Linked DNA regions of Arachidicoccus terrestris. The main gene of each other region encodes a partner of the protein of the gene in region 3 in a complex. Links are inferred from orthologs where the notes say so. Each region holds a gene or a part of one and is shown on either strand. Other genes may lie near its edges.

What was found.
Region 1: pnp (region 3) and rny share a complex: the UniProt entries of both Bacillus subtilis proteins name them as parts of the possible RNA degradosome complex. The link is inferred for Arachidicoccus terrestris from one-to-one orthologs.
Region 2: pnp (region 3) and pfkA share a complex: the UniProt entries of both Bacillus subtilis proteins name them as parts of the possible RNA degradosome complex. The link is inferred for Arachidicoccus terrestris from one-to-one orthologs.

The regions. Positions count from the first base shown.
Region 1 is NZ_CP083387.1:2,657,405-2,662,800, reverse strand. Bases 1,498-4,431 are described here. They hold rny (ribonuclease Y), read right to left. Parts: upstream 3,782-4,431; coding sequence 2,213-3,781; downstream 1,498-2,212. Other genes in these bases: K9M52_RS10300 (ABC transporter permease), read right to left, coding at 3,959-4,431; typA (translational GTPase TypA), read right to left, coding at 1,498-1,962. Also shown: K9M52_RS10315 (DUF4251 domain-containing protein), read left to right, coding at 1-12; more of typA, read right to left, coding at 160-1,497; more of K9M52_RS10300, read right to left, coding at 4,432-5,224; K9M52_RS10295 (hypothetical protein), read right to left, coding at 5,327-5,396. UniProt on the Bacillus subtilis protein: Endoribonuclease that initiates mRNA decay. Initiates the decay of all SAM-dependent riboswitches, such as yitJ riboswitch. Involved in processing of the gapA operon mRNA, it cleaves between cggR and gapA.
Region 2 is NZ_CP083387.1:3,495,994-3,501,375, reverse strand. The notes cover bases 1,498-4,417. They hold pfkA (6-phosphofructokinase), read right to left. Parts: upstream 3,490-4,417; coding sequence 2,506-3,489; downstream 1,498-2,505. Other genes in these bases: K9M52_RS13645 (hypothetical protein), read left to right, coding at 4,171-4,417; pyk (pyruvate kinase), read right to left, coding at 1,498-2,378. Also shown: K9M52_RS13660 (hypothetical protein), read left to right, coding at 1-754; more of pyk, read right to left, coding at 879-1,497; more of K9M52_RS13645, read left to right, coding at 4,418-4,428; K9M52_RS13640 (nucleoside recognition domain-containing protein), read left to right, coding at 4,525-5,382. UniProt on the Bacillus subtilis protein: Catalyzes the phosphorylation of D-fructose 6-phosphate to fructose 1,6-bisphosphate by ATP, the first committing step of glycolysis.
Region 3 is NZ_CP083387.1:832,384-837,784, reverse strand. What follows is about bases 1,556-4,494. They hold pnp (polyribonucleotide nucleotidyltransferase), read left to right. Parts: upstream 1,556-1,881; coding sequence 1,882-4,107; downstream 4,108-4,494. Other genes in these bases: rpsO (30S ribosomal protein S15), read left to right, coding at 1,556-1,706. In the rest of the region: 23S rRNA (uracil(1939)-C(5))-methyltransferase RlmD, read right to left, coding at 1-1,220; more of rpsO, read left to right, coding at 1,434-1,555; K9M52_RS03285 (hypothetical protein), read right to left, coding at 4,536-4,991; K9M52_RS03280 (DinB family protein), read right to left, coding at 5,327-5,401. UniProt on the Bacillus subtilis protein: Involved in mRNA degradation. Catalyzes the phosphorolysis of single-stranded polyribonucleotides processively in the 3'- to 5'-direction. Necessary for competence development in Bacillus subtilis.

The sequences.
Region 1 (5,396 bases), 1.8 Mb from region 3 along the record:
AATGGCAATTGATCAGAAAACTTATTTTGCCAATTCGGGTAAAAAGAAAGCATCCTGCAGATTATACTGATAGGATGCTTTCTTTTCTATTCAAACCGAATCTTCATCTAAATGCTTATTGATTCAATCCTGCAGCGATGCAGGCGCTAAGCATGCAGCTTAGGCTTTCATGCTCTTGGATTGTTTTCTTCTGTCTTCTTCATTCAAGAGCGTCTTACGCAAACGGATATGCTTAGGCGTCACTTCAATACATTCATCGTCCTGGATATATTCCATACACTCTTCCAGGGTCATCTGGATCTTAGGGACAATCCGTACAGAATCATCACTACCACTGGCGCGCATATTGGTCAGCTTCTTTCCTTCCGTCGCGTTGACAACCAGGTCACCCGGCTTAATATGCTCAGCAATGATCTGCCCGATGTAGACGTCTTCTCCGGGATCTACAAAGAAGGATCCTCTATCCTGTAATTTATCTATGGAATAAGCAGTGGTCGTAGCCATATTCTTGGAAATCAGTACGCCGTTATTTCTACCGGGGATTACACCTTTCCATGGTTTATAGTCTACAAAACGGTGTGCCATTACTGCTTCACCGGCTGTGTTGGTTAACATCTGAGAACGCAGCCCAATCAGGCCTCTGGACGGAATCTCAAATTCAAGGTGCTGCATTTCTCCTTTACTTTCCATGATCAGCATTTCTCCTTTACGCTGTGTAACCAGATCAATTACTTTCCCGCTGAAATCTGCCGGTACGTCTACTACCAGGTTTTCATAAGGTTCGTTCTTTTTGCCATCTATTGTTTTCACCAATACCTGCGGTTGTCCTACCGTCAGTTCATACCCTTCCCTGCGCATGGTCTCGATAAGCACGCCCAGGTGAAGTATCCCTCTACCGTATACCAGGAAGCTATCCGCACTGTCTGTATCCTCAACTTTCAAGGCTAGGTTTTTCTCTGTTTCTTTCATCAGACGGTCTCTAAGATGCCTGGAAGTGACAAACTTACCTTCTTTGCCAAAGAACGGAGACGTGTTAATGGAAAATAGCATGCTCATGGTAGGTTCATCCACAGCAATAACGGGTAATGGTTCGGGTACCTCAGCGTCACAAATGGTGTCACCAATATTAAAATCTTCCAGTCCGACAACCGCGCAGAGATCTCCGGCTACGACTTCTTCAGCGCGCCGTTTACCCATACCTTCAAACACATAAAGTTCTTTTACTTTTGATTTTTTGACCGAGCCGTCTGCCTGTACCAGCGCGATCTGCTGAGATTCTTTGATCGAACCCCTGGTTACTTTACCTACAGCGATCCGACCCAGGAAAGAAGAATAATCCAGGGAAGTGATCTGCATCTGCAGTGGGCCTTCGTTAACAACGGGCTCCGGAACGTGTTTAAGAATACCGTCCATCAGTGGCTCGATACCTTCGATCTCAGTAAGCGAATCATTGAACCAACCGTTCTTGCCACTACCATAGTAAGTAGGAAAGTCAAGCTGCTCCTCTGTTGCATCCAGATTAAAGAACAGTTCAAATACTGCATCATGTACCTCATCGGGGCGGCAGTTCGGTTTGTCAACTTTATTGATAACAACAATAGGTTTCAGGTTGAGTTGCAAAGCTTTCTGCAATACAAATCTGGTCTGTGGCATTGGACCTTCAAAAGCATCCACCAGTAATATAACGCCGTCTGCCATTTTCAGGACTCTTTCGACCTCACCGCCAAAGTCAGAGTGGCCCGGTGTATCGATAACGTTAATTTTAATGCCTTTATAATTAACTGCAGCGTTTTTGCTAAAAATGGTAATCCCTCTTTCTCGTTCCAGATCGTTATTGTCCATGATCAGTTCACCTGATTCCTGGTTCTCGCGAAATACTTTTGTCGTATGCAAGATCTTGTCTACCAGTGTGGTTTTACCGTGGTCAACGTGCGCAATTATGGCAATGTTTCTGATGTCCATTAAAATAATTTTATATTAAGGGCGCAAAGGTACTAAATAATTGGCTCAATCAGTATTAAAGGATAAGGTTTTGTATGTGTTAATGGCAAAATAACATAGAAAGGGAGCGTATATTACCTCGTAGGGCTCAGTTGTCAACCAGTATTGTTTGCAGAAAAAAGCCCTTCTGATTTTGAAACAAAACCGGAAGGGCTTATTATTATGATTCTATAACTTACAGAAAGGCCATGCAACTTATTGATTTACTGCCTTATCTGGCAACATTCACTGCTCTTTTTTCGCGGATGACTGTCACTTTGATCTGGCCCGGATAGGTCATTTCTGTCTGTATCTTCTGCGCAATTTCAAAACTAAGCTTATTGGAGTCTTCGTCCGTTACTTTATCGGCCTCAACAATTACGCGAAGTTCACGGCCCGCCTGGATGGCATAGGCTTTTTCCACGCCGGTATAGCCCTGAGCCAGAGATTCCAGATCTTTGATACGCTGAATATATTGCTGCATGATCTCACGACGGGCACCGGGTCTGGCACCGCTGATGGCATCACAGGCCTGAATAATGGGGGAGATGACATACAGCATTTCCATTTCATCATGGTGGGCGCCAATGGCGTTCACAACAGCTGGATTCTCGCCATATTTTTCAGCCAGTTTCGCCCCTAAAAGCGCATGGCTTAATTCTGTTTCTTCGTCCGGCACTTTACCAATGTCGTGCAATAACCCGGCTCTTTTAGCCAGCTTAGGATTTAACCCCAGCTCTGAGGCCATAATACCGCAAAGGTTTGCCGTTTCCCGGCTGTGCATCAGCAAGTTTTGACCATAGGAAGACCTAAAGCGCATTTTACCGACGATTCTGACAAGTTCTTTGTGTAATCCGTGGATACCTAACTCGATAATCGTTCTTTCTCCGATCTCCATCACCTGTTCTTCCAGCTGACGGCGGGTCTTCTCAACCACCTCTTCAATTCTGGCGGGGTGAATACGGCCATCGGACACCAGGCGCTGTAAGGAAAGGCGGGCAATTTCTCTACGCAAAGGATCGAAGCTGGACAGAATAACGGCCTCTGGCGTATCATCTACGATCAGATCCACACCGGTCGCCGCTTCGATAGCACGGATATTACGCCCTTCCCGACCAATGATCTGACCTTTGACCTCGTCTGTTTCCAGATTGAATACGGTGACGGTATTTTCAATGGTCTGCTCAGCGGCTGTGCGCTGGATAGACTGAATAATAATTTTGCGTGCTTCCTTATTCGCTTTTTGCTTGGCTTCTTCAATAATATCCTGCTGTAACCCGAGGGCCTGGGTCCTGGCTTCACTTTTCAGATTCTCAATAAGTTGCGCTTTGGCTTCTTCTGAAGAAAGATTAGAAATCTTTTCCAGCCTGCGAATATGTTCCTCCTGGTGTTTCTCAAGTTCAGTACGCTTTAAATTGACCACTTCAATCTGTTTATTCAGATTGTCCTTGATCACGTTATTTTCTTTTATCTGGCGATCCAGTGAGTTTTCTTTTTGATTAATAGAATTTTCTTTCTGTTTGATTTTATTTTCAATATCACCGATCTTTTTGTTTCTTTCCAGGATTTCTTTATCATGCTCCGCTTTTAACTGAACAAATTTTTCTTTTGCTTCGAGCTGCTTTTCTTTCTTGATGGTTTCTGCACGCAAATGTGCTTCTTTTACAATACCCTTAGCCTTGTTTTCTGCTTCTTCTAATTGTCTGCGGTTGTCTTTTGCAAAAATAAATTTACCTGCTATAATTCCCACTACCACGCCAACGATGGCTACGATAGCCTCAAATATCAATTCCGACGTCATTTTATTTTGATTGAAGTTTTTGTTAAATAAAAGGTGACCCAAAGCTAATTAGCTTAGGCTAATAACCCACGAAGATAACAAAAGGTAATTAGAAAATAAGCAAGAAGTTAAGAGTAAATTTCCATTTAAAGGCAACTGAACCGAAAATGTTAAGTCTGACTTATGGCCACAAGGGCCTTATTCATAGCGTAATGCCTGGATCGGGTTCAAACGAGAGGCCTTTATTGCAGGATATAATCCGGCTAAAAGCCCCACGGCAGAGCAGACAATCACCCCCAGGGTCACCCAGCCCCAAGGCACAACAAACCCCGTTTGCATAAATGCAGCAAACAGATTACCGACCAGAATACCTAATACGATCCCGATCAATGCACCCAAAAGGCTAATAATTGTAGATTCGAACAGGAATTGCCGGCGAATATCTTTTCTTTTGCCTCCGATAGCCTTTACCAGGCCAATTTCTTTGGTTCTTTCACTAACAGCTACCAACATAATATTGGTCAGGCCGATGGCAGCGCCTACCAGCGTAATAAACCCAATGGCAACTGCACCGCCTTCAATGTCGCCCAGCGACCCGATCAGCCTTTCCGCCAGCTCATCACTTTTATTGATGACAAAATTATCTGCTTCATTGGGCTGCAATTTTCTGACCCTCCTGAAAGTAGCCAAGGCCTGCTCAGCGGCTTGATTGACCTGCTGAACATTGTTGGAAGCAATTCCCATTGAAAATGAGTTGGCCGCACTTAATCTTGCTCTTCTGATATTATTATAAGAGGTCAGAATAAAGTTATCCTGGCTGCCCCTGGAGCCGGACCCTTTAGCCGCCAAAACGCCGATCACCCGGTAAGGTCTGCTCCCGACCAAGATTGTTTTATCCAGGGCAGCTGCCGGCCTCCCGCCAAAAAGTTTATTGGCTACATCATTGCCCAGCAGACAGACATTTCGTCCGGACCGTACATCAGCGGTATTGAGGTTTCTACCGAAAGCTACCGTAAATCCATTGACAGTCAAATAGTTTTCGTCTCCGCCGCTCACCCCTACGTTAGGGTTGGTCTTAATATTTTTATAGTGTAGTTCCGCACTGCCCTGTGCATCAAGCGCGATACTCACGACTGCTGGAAATTTAAAGATTGATTTAAACAACTCCGCTTCCTGCAGACTAATGGGCTTATCCAGATTAGATTTTTTATGCAGCTTACCATCATCGGACTTTTCCTTGACTTGGTTGCCAAAGCGCGCCCTATCCTTATAGGTTATGGTAAAGCCATTGGCCCCCATGGACGAAAAGCTGGAGCGCATCTTATCTTTAATAGCCGTGGTGGAAGTTACGATACCGATTAAAGCCATGATGCCCAAGGCAATAATAGTCACCGTAATGCCGGTTCGCAGCTTATTGCTTTTAACCGTCTGAAAGGCCAGTTTAAATGAATCAGTCAGCACCATTGGATAAAGATAAGCGGTCGTTACAAATTGCCCTATTTTTTTAGAAGAAAGGAAAATCCGTTATTTGAGTGGTGATTCCTGCTCCTTGGACGCAAACCGGCACTAGATCAATCCCTCATTTTGAAAATAGAACAACACATGATCTTTCAGGAGATTCTCCTGTTCGATCAGT
Region 2 (5,382 bases), 2.7 Mb from region 3 along the record:
TGATCCGGAACCAGTCCAGAAAGAACTGTTTCCTCTCGCAGAAGAACAAGAGGAAGCCATCTCGCCTCTAACGGCAACTGAATACCCCACCAGTGTCCCAAACAACAGCCCGGACATTCAGCAACATCCTGAAATACCCCCTGTTTTCACCGACTCTTCAGCGCGTAAATCTGAAACCGGGGAGCAGATAGTACAGCAACCGGCAGCTTCAATACAGGTGCCGGTTGAACAAGCGCCTGATTTTGACCAAAATACACCACGTCAGGTATCTAACCCGCTGCAGATCACGCAGACGGAAGAAGAGAAAAAAAGGCATCTGGCCTTTATTTCCGATAACTTCAGCACTTGGGCCGATTATGGCATGGCGGGAGAAGCGCCCACACTCGTTCAAAATCAACCACTCATAAAGGATCTTAGTTCCAGTCACAATAATAATTATCAGCAGCAACAATACAGAGAACTTAATGAACAATTGGGACAGCCGCAGGAAGAATGGGCTCACAAAATGCAAAGTACGCCTATTGAAAACCTCTCCAGTGCCATTGGTGTGAACGACCGGTATCTTTATATCAGTGAACTATTCCGTGGGGATGAGTCGATGTATGAGCGCAGTATCATCACGCTGAATAAGTTCAATAATTTTCACGAAGCACATGCCTGGTCAGAAAGAGAGCTTCGACTGAAACTCGGATGGGACACACAAAATCCTATCACGCAACAATTTGAGCAACTTATCAAAAGAAGGTTTATGTGACCGGGGCCAGAACAGAGAATTGCTTGTTGCCGCTTAAAGGCAGATATATAATCAGACAGCCTGCATACGATACAGATATCGTATGCAGGCTGTCTGATTATATATCCAAACTAAACCGGGTCGATTAGTCGGTAACCTTGGTAATCTTTAGAATATTGGTTGGTAAATGCAGTTCTACGGGTGTGCTGCCCGTATTGACCACAATATCACCTGATTTAATAAAACGCCGCTCCCGAAGGATATTGATCTGGTCATTGACAATTTCATCCAGGCTTTCCTCTTCATCATAGAAAAAAGCACGGACCCCCCAGCTCAGGCTCAGCTGATTGACCAGTTGCTGTTCTTTGGTAAAAATATACAGGGGCGTTCTTGGACGGTAGCTGGAAATTCTAAACCCGGTATAGCCACTCTGGGTCATACCCACTAATGCATTGGCATTCACTTCAGAGGCAATCTTACAGGCATTATAGCAAATCGCATCACTCAACATGGTAGGAGAATGGGCTATTACTTTCAGATCTTCTTCCCTATCATAATAATAATCGGTACGCTCTACTTCCATGATGATCTTACGCATCGTCTCTACCACCAGTACAGGATGATGACCCATTGCCGTTTCACCACTTAGCATAACAGCATCCGTACCTTCCAATACTGCATTGGCAACATCAGTAATCTCACTCCTGTTAGGTTTAGTCCTATCCATCATCGATTCCATCATCTGAGTAGCCACAATAACCGGTTTTGATCTGTGGATGCATTTACGGATGATTTCCCTCTGTGCCATAGGTACTTTTTCCACAGGCAATTCAACACCCAGATCTCCACGGGCAACCATCACCCCATCGGATTCATTGACAATGTTACGCAAATCATCCATGGCAGAAGGCATTTCGATCTTTGCCATTACTTTGATCTTGCTGTTTTGTTCCTGGACTCTCCTTTTAAGATCTACAATATCATCTGCTTTACGAACAAAGGACAATGCTACCCAATCCAGTTGCCTGGCTATAATAAAATCCAGATCCTCGATATCTTTTGGCGTCATGGCCGGCAAGGAAATCTCCGTATCCGGCAGGTTAACGCCTTTATTGGGCAATAAATCGCCACCATAGGTTACCTTTACCTTTACATCACCACTGTCCTTGTTCACCTCAGTAACCACGACTTCTAATTTACCATCATCAATCAGGATCTTCTCTCCCACACTCACATCATTATGTAGATTGGGATAGGAAACATATATTTTTTCTTTTGTACCCACAACCTTTTCTGTGGAAGTAAAAGTCAGGATATCTCCCGGAGCGATCGTCAGCTTATTATTCTCGATCTGCCCCACGCGCAACTTAGGTCCCTGCAGGTCACCCAGAATCGCAACATTATAAGGTTCTTTTTCATTGATTTTACGGATACGGTCAATGATCTCTCCTTTATTTTCATGGCTGCCATGAGAAAAGTTTAAACGAAAAACATTTACCCCTGCCTTTACCAGAGCCAGTAGCTGTTCATATTTTTCACAGGCCGGTCCTACAGTCGCCACTATTTTTGTTTTATGAACATTATGCAGAATCCCTGCTTCAGCATCCATTTCTTTGTGTAAATATTTCTCTACGTTTTTAGACATTTTCACCATTTGTTTTTGTCATTAAAAAATATACATGTCATCCTTTCAAGAACACGCCCGATACCCTTAAAAAGAATGTACGAGCAAAAGGCGCAGTCTGATACGCTGCGCCTTTCTTTTAGTTCTTTTAACTAGCCAATATCTTCACGATACGTAACCAATTCTCGTCCACCGAATCCTTTTCGCGGATGGCAACCTCCAACGGTGTGTAGACGATCTCATTATTGATAATACCGACCATAACATTGGATTTCCCTTCGATCAAGGCTTCTACTGCATGGTATCCCATTCTGCTGGCCACTAGGCGATCGATACAGGTTGGCGATCCACCTCTTTGGATATGTCCCAAAATAGACACTTTGGTATCAAAATTAGGGAGTCGCTCACGAACAATCTTTGCGACTTCGTTTGCCCCCCCAAATGCGTCGCCCTCTGCAACCACAATGATATTCACCAGCTTTTTTCTTTTTTCCTTCTCAGAAAGAGAGCTGATTACATCCTCGATATTGGTCGCCGCCTCCGGGATCAATATCGTTTCAGCGCCCGTGGCAATACCACTATGTAATGCGATATAACCCGCATGCCGCCCCATTACTTCTACAATAAAAAGCCTGTCATGTGCATCGGCTGTATCACGGATCTTATCGATGGCCTGAACGGCGGTATTACAGGCTGTATCAAAACCAATAGTAAAATCCGTACCATATAAGTCTTTATCTATTGTACCCGGAAGACCAATTACGGGTAGCCCAAATTCATTTTGTAGTTTCATGGCACCGGTAAAACTACCGTCGCCGCCAATAACGACCAGGCCATCAATGCCTCTTTTTTTGAGATTTTCATAAGCCTGCCGTCTGCCCTGTTCAGTATAAAACTCTCTGCAACGAGCTGACTTTAAAATAGTTCCACCTCTCTGAATGATATTTGCCACTGTTCTGGAGTCCATCTGGAAGATGTCATCTTCCATCATCCCGCTATACCCCCGCATAATACCATACACTTCCAGTCCCATATAAACACCGGTACGTACAACTGCCCTGATTGTGGCATTCATTCCAGGTGCATCTCCCCCGGAAGTTAGAATCGCTATTTTACTGACTTTTTTAGACATTTGAAAAAATTATAATATATGGTAACGTTTGCGCTGATTTTCCAACAAGAGGCGAAAGTACAAAAAGGAATATAATTTTCCGAAAACCTATCTTTATATTTTTTGCCTAACACCTATTAGCAAAGCGTTTCAGCGAATTGTACCTGTCTGTTGCCGGCAATATCTAATATGGCTTTTGGATTTCACCGCACCATTTCAAGAATGTCAAAGCTACGTTAGCATCACAATATAAATGAGGTGAAAAGGTACGAAGATTTCCGGTGAAAATCCATCGGGGGGAGCTGGGTTAAAAATTCAATAACAAGTTGCTTGTCTAAATTTGCAATAATGCCGGCCACTCATCTGGCCTGTAACGTATCAAACTGCTAACCGCTTAAATTCCAATATATTGATTATATTTGACCGCAAAGAGCTTCACATATGGTTGAACCAAATAAAAAGGAGTGAACCATTTACGGAATCGGTTAAAAAAGTTTCAAGATCATCTCATGCATGACCCAATATATAGCAGGGTCAACGCAGCCGATTAAAGAGGCGTCTTCGGCACCATCAGGTGAGTCGCCAATTGAGTATTTTAGGGCGCTTTATTCGATAAATTGTGGATTTCCGTGCGTATTTCTGCAACTATTGGAGCCTCAATGAAGCACACGCAAAATAACTGATTTAAAAATATAGAATCGTATGTCTACAGATCCGCACACGGAGCAACCATTCGACCTCAAGGAAAGAATTGAGAAAGTGACCCATAGCAATATTTATTGCTGGCTTATGCTTTTAATCGGTGCAATCTGCATTTTTATGATGTTTCTTTACCATGAGGGCCAGCGATATTCGGATAAATTCTTTTTGGTATTGGCTGTATTTGTGATCGCAATACTCATTAATGTAAATCAACTACGCAAAAACTACCTCAAAAACAAGGAAAAGGACAAAATGTAGCCAGTAGCTTTACCGACGATGTAAATAGTCGAATTCATTTTTGGCTTACCTTATAAATCCACTATTTTTACAAAATCAATAACTTAAGCAGCATACATGGCTTTAAACATTGTCTGGATAGCCTTTTTTGTCATTGCATTTGTGATAGCGCTGATCAAATTCTTCTTTCTGGGAGACATCGAGATCTTCAAGAGGTTAACTGATGGCATCTTTGATAGTGCCACGACTTCTGTCACACAGGTGGCTTTCCCGCTGGCAGGTACTATGGTTTTCTTCCTTGGACTTATGAAAATCGCAGAAAAGGCAGGCGCGATAGCCAGACTCGCCAGGATATTAAACCCTTTTATGCGTCGTTTATTCCCTGAGGTGCCGCAAAATCATCCGGCTATGGGAGAAATGGTGATGAATTTCTCAGCCAATATGCTGGGGCTGGATAACGCCGCAACGCCGTTCGGCTTAAAAGCCATGGAAAGCCTGCAAGAACTCAATCCTAAAAAAGACGTAGCCAGTGATGCCCAGATCATGTTTTTGGTATTACATACCAGTGGGCTTACATTGATACCCCTGTCAATTATTGCTTACCGATTGGCTGCCGGCTCCCAGGAAGCCGCCAGTATATTTATACCTTGTGTATTAGGTACGGTTTTTACAACACTTATGGCAATCTTAGTTACTGGTCTCAAACAAAAAATTAAATGGGATTTTGTACTGATTGGCTGGCTGCTTGGCATATTTGCACTTATTGTCGGACTATTGATCGGAGTAGGGACGATGAGTACGGCGGGCAAAGAAGTATTTAGTAAAATCGCCGGCAGCCTGGTGCTGTTGTTAGTAATCATTTTAATCATTATAGCAGGAGCCTATAAAAAGGTTTCGGTCTTCGATACATTTATTGATGGGGCTAAAGAAGGCTGGGTCATCGTCGTAAAGATCATTCCCTATTTAGTCGGTATG
Region 3 (5,401 bases):
GGATCGGTGATGATGACATCCGGACGCCCATGTGTCGCGAAAAAATCATCGTCGCAGATCTTAATCACATCCCCTGCATAAAAATGACAGTTATCCAGGTGATTGAGCGCCGCGTTTGCCCTGGCATCTGTGATGGCATCTTCAATGACTTCGACCCCGATAATAGAGTCAGCCCCTTCACTGCAGAATATGCCAATACTGCCTGTACCGCAGTACAGATCATATAAAGTCTGTCCGCCACTGAGTTCCGCAAATTCCCGGGTCACCCGGTACAGGGTTTCTGCCTGTCTGGAATTGGTCTGGAAAAATGATTTAGGGCTGATCTTGTACCTAAAACGCTCTAACTGTTCTATGATATAACCATCTCCTTTAACGACAACGGGTTCCAGATCATAGAGGCTGTCGTTTTTCTTTTCATTGATCGTATAGAGCAGACAGGTAATTTCCGGAAACTTCTCCTGTAAAAGAGCCATTAACTGCTCCCGGTGTTCCGGTGCGTCATAGCCCATTACCACATTAACCATCCAGTCTCCGCCCCGGGTGTTTCTGACCTGCACGGTCCTGATCCAGCCAGTGTGTGCCGCTATGTCGTAAAACGGCAGTTGCCGGAGCCTGGCGAACTGGGCAATAAATTTACGAATCTTATTGGTAGGCTCCGCCTGCAGATGACAGGTGTCGATCTCTACCACCCGGTCAAAAAATCCTTTCGCATGAAATCCGGCCACACCTTTATCGGCGGTAGGGTCAAAAGACTGACCGGCTTCTTTAATGGCCAGCATGTCCTCAGTCGAGATATATTTTTTTGTGGAATAGGTATATTCCATCTTATTGCGGTAAGAAGTGGTCTGGTCACAGCCGATAATAGGCGCAATTTCCGGGAAGACCAGTTTGCCGATCCGCTCGAAATTGTCTTGTACCTGCTTTCTCTTGTAAAAGAGTTGCTTCTCATAAGGAAGTGATTGCCAGGCACAACCGCCGCAGATCCCAAAATGGTCACAAAAAGGCTGGATCCTGTCCGTAGAGTAGCTTTTGAACCTGACCGGGAAGCCTTCGGCCCAGTCCTTCTTGTTTTTAGTCAGCTGTACATCCAGCCGGTCACCGGGGATGCAGTTTTCAATGAAAATGACCTTACCCTCATTTTTGCCAATGGCTTTGCCGCCAGCGGCATAATCAAGGGCGAGGATGTCTTCCAGAACGATTTTTGGGCGTTTTTTTCTCACGTTGCAAAGATAATGGATGATCGGGCAAAACCTGCCCTGTAACGAAGGCAATTTTGTTAGTAAATCGCTTATTTTTGGCCTATAATACAAAAAATAATCAATTAACGCGGCTGGTCTCGCTAAAATTATTTTACAATATAAATAATTAGCTGTACTTTTGCGTTCGAATAATAAAGAAGAAAATTTTAAAAAGAGGTTTAAAAACAGATTTTAATGTCTTATTTAACAAAAGAAAAAACAGCAGCAATCTTTGCTAAATACGGTGGAAACGCCGCTAACTCCGGCTCTATCGAAGGCCAGGTAGCCCTTTTAACTGAGCGCATTCTGGGAATTTCCGCTCACCTGAAAGAAAACAAAAAAGATTTCTCCTCTCAGCGTGGTTTAATGAAAATGGTTGGCCAGCGTAAACGTCTGCTTGCTTACATGCAGAAACACAATTTACAAGGTTACCGTACGCTCATTGAGCAGTTAGGATTGAGAAAATAATTTATATAGTGATCTACACTGGCTATTCCCAACGTACAGTTTCATGTTAGTTGGGAATAGTTTTTTGTAGCGCACTGTTATTCAGTCAACCCGTATAGGAGATTCTACGTGCTAAATTCGAGTTCCCACCTTTATATTACAGGCACGACTCCCTTACAAATTCAAAAAAATATTTATGTTAACACAACCACTAAGTGTTTCATTTGACCTGGGAGAAGGCCGCGAGGTGTTCATTGAAACAGGCAAACTGGCCAGACAGGCCGATGGCGCCGTTACAATCCGCCAGGGAAACAATATCATTCTGGCTACCGTCGTTGCTAGCCAAGAGCCCAGAGAAGGGCAGTCCTTTTTTCCATTAAGCGTTGATTACCAAGAAAAATTTGCATCTGCTGGTCGTATTCCAGGCTCTTTTTTCAAAAGAGAAGGGCGCCTGAACGATTATGAGATCCTGATCAGCCGCCTGGTTGACCGTGCATTGAGACCTTTGTTTCCGGAAGACTATTTCTGTGATGTGCAGGTTTTGATCACACTGGTGTCCAGCGATGAGCAAATCATGCCGGACGCGCTGGCCTGTCTGGCTGCCTCTGCGGCGCTGGCCGTTTCTGATATTCCGGTAAAAGAAATTATCTCTGAAGTACGTGTGGCACGTATCGATGGTAAATTCGTCGTAAACCCAAGCCGCTCTGCCGTTGAGAACGCAGATGTAAACCTGATTATCGCCGCTACGGAGAAAAACCTGATGATGGTGGAAGGGGAAAGCAAAGAATGCAGCGAAGAAGATCTGATTGAGGCATTAGGCGTTGCACATGAAGCGATCCGCGTTCAGATCAAAGCGCAGGAAAAACTGCGTGAACTGAAAGGCATTACTGGTAAAAGAGAATACACCAAGCCGGAACAGGACGAAGCACTGAAAGCAAAAGTTGCCGCATTTGCGACCGATAAGATCAATGAAATCTCCCGTGGTAAAACGGCCAAGCATGAAAGAAGTGAAGCTTTCAAAGCATTAAAAGATGCACTGGTGGAAAGCCTGGGAGAAGACGCTGAAGAGCTGACCGTCAAACTGGCAAAAAAATACTATGAAGACCTGCAATGGGAGCTGGTGCGTAATATGATGCTTGATGAGCGTATCCGTCTGGATGGCCGTCAGCTGGATGAAGTCCGCCCCCTGGCTATGGAAATTGACCCATTGCCAACCCCACACGGTTCTGCCCTGTTCACCAGAGGAGAAACCCAGTCTCTTTCTACCGTTACGCTGGGTACACCGCTGGATGAGTTGCTGATTGAAACAGCTGCTACCTCAAATTACTCTAAATTTTATTTACATTATAATTTCCCTCCATTCTCTACCGGCGAAACCAGGCCTATGCGTGGTCCGGGCAGAAGAGAAGTGGGTCATGGTAACCTGGCGATGCGTAGCCTGAAACAGATGATCCCAACGGGTGATTATCCTTATACAATCCGTATTATCAGTGATATTCTGGAATCTAACGGTTCTTCTTCCATGGCTACAGTTTGTGCGGGTTCTCTGGCACTGATGGATGCAGGTGTTCCTGTTCCCAAACATGTGGGCGGTATCGCGATGGGACTGATCACAAGAGAAGATGGAAAATACGCCATTCTTTCCGATATCTTAGGTGATGAAGATCATCTGGGAGATATGGATTTCAAAGTAACAGGTACAAGAGACGGCATTTGCGGTGTTCAGATGGATATCAAAGTAGACGGCCTGAGCATGGACGTTATGCGTGAAGCGTTACTGCAGGCAAAAGCCGGCAGACTGCATATTCTGGATGCGATGTATAACTGTATTGAGAAAGCCCATGACGATGTGAAGCCTCATGCACCGAGAATGGTGAAGATTATCATCGATAAGGAATTTATCGGTGCGGTGATCGGACCAGGCGGTAAAGTCATTCAGGAATTACAGAAAGAAACGGGTACCACGATCAATATTGAAGAAGTAAATGATAAAGGTGAGGTTAGCATCTTCTCTAATGATAAGGATGGTGTGAACAGAGCACTGGAAGTGATCAAAGGTATCATTGCTGTACCTGAAGTAGGAACAGTTTACGAAGGTACTGTCAAAGGTGTAAAAGAGTTCGGTGCGTTTGTTGAATTCCTGCCTAAGAAAGAAGGTTTGCTGCATATCAGTGAAATCAGCTGGAAACGCCTTGAATCTATGGAAGGTGTCTTCCAGGATGGCGAAAAAGTCCAGGTAAAACTGATCGCTGTAGACCCGAAGACCGGTAAATATAAATTAAGTCACAAGGCGCTTCAGCCCCGACCTGAAGGCATGTCCGAACGCCCTGAGCGTTCTGACCGTCCGGAAAGAAGGGACCGTCCCGACAGAAGAGATGGACAGCACTCAAGAAACGGTGACAGAAATCATAGAAACGACTAGGATTTAATCCTGTCGACAAAGGCCATGTTCGCTGTCAGACGCAGTAAACATGGCCTTTTTTGATGAAAATATTTCTATTGTAAATAATTTGGCGGTACAAAAAATGCCGTTTATATTTGCACTCCCAAAAGGGGCAATTGCCCGATAGTATAATGGTAGTACGACGGTTTTTGGTGCCGTTTGTCTAGGTTCGAATCCTGGTCGGGCAACAAAAAAAGAGACTTGAAGTCTCTTTTTTTATGCCATTGAGCGCCGGAGAAAGATAGTCCAGGATCAACGCAAAGTCCAGCCGGAAAACAGAATTAAAAATAAAACACCCAGCAACTGAATAATATTTCAGTCTAACGGGGTGTTTTATTTTAAAAGAATGCCTCTCAGTCTGGAAACGGCATAGCCTGATTTAGCAATCAAAACCTGAAGAATTTTAGCTATTGAGTGGCGGGAGCCAGCGACAGGGTATCCAAACGCACGTCAAAACTATAGGTGGCAAGAAGTGTAAAGATGTGGTCATCTTTAACAGAACAGCGCTTGAATAAATCTCCGGAAAAGACAATCGCAATCGGCTCCATATCTGGGGATGCTACTTTGTCCTCCAATCCCTCTTTTGTGATCAGCTCCTCTACGGCTTTGGTATTGCAGATTATGCCTGTATAATAAGGAATTACTTCTTCAGGCTGACTAACATGGATTTTCCAAGTGGTCTTATTATTCAAAATTGTCCTGAAAAGTGATCCACTTTTATTCGAGACACTGGTAATAACGGTGCTTCCGCATCCACAATCCTTCCGGGCTTCTTTTTTACATCCACCAACAGAAAAAAAGAACACTAAAGCCAAAAATGACCCAAAAGTAAAACATACATGAGAAAGGTAAGATCGTTTCATAAGACGTAAGTAGTTAGAGGTCAAATAATTATTTTAAAGTAAAATGCGCTTTTATTATTTTAAAATAGGGTACACCGTAATGTAATCAACCTCACAAATTTTTGGGTATCTCTCCGCCCAGCAGGCATTATATAAATCATAACGTAGCTTTAAAGTAAAACGCAACAGCGAGAATTACCTGTTTTTGAAAAAGGCACCAATCTGGAAGGACTGGTTTTTCGGCGATATTCTCAAACCCGAAGCAATCTTCAACAGGTATGTCCGTTTATCAGAAGGATGATAATTCAATTTTACCTATCTGTTACGTGTTTACCGGAAATGCTTTTTTGAACAGACTATTGAATGATGTCGGTATCTACCGGTGTATAACCTAAATGTCTGCTCAGGGATAGGATTTGTCCCTTGTGATG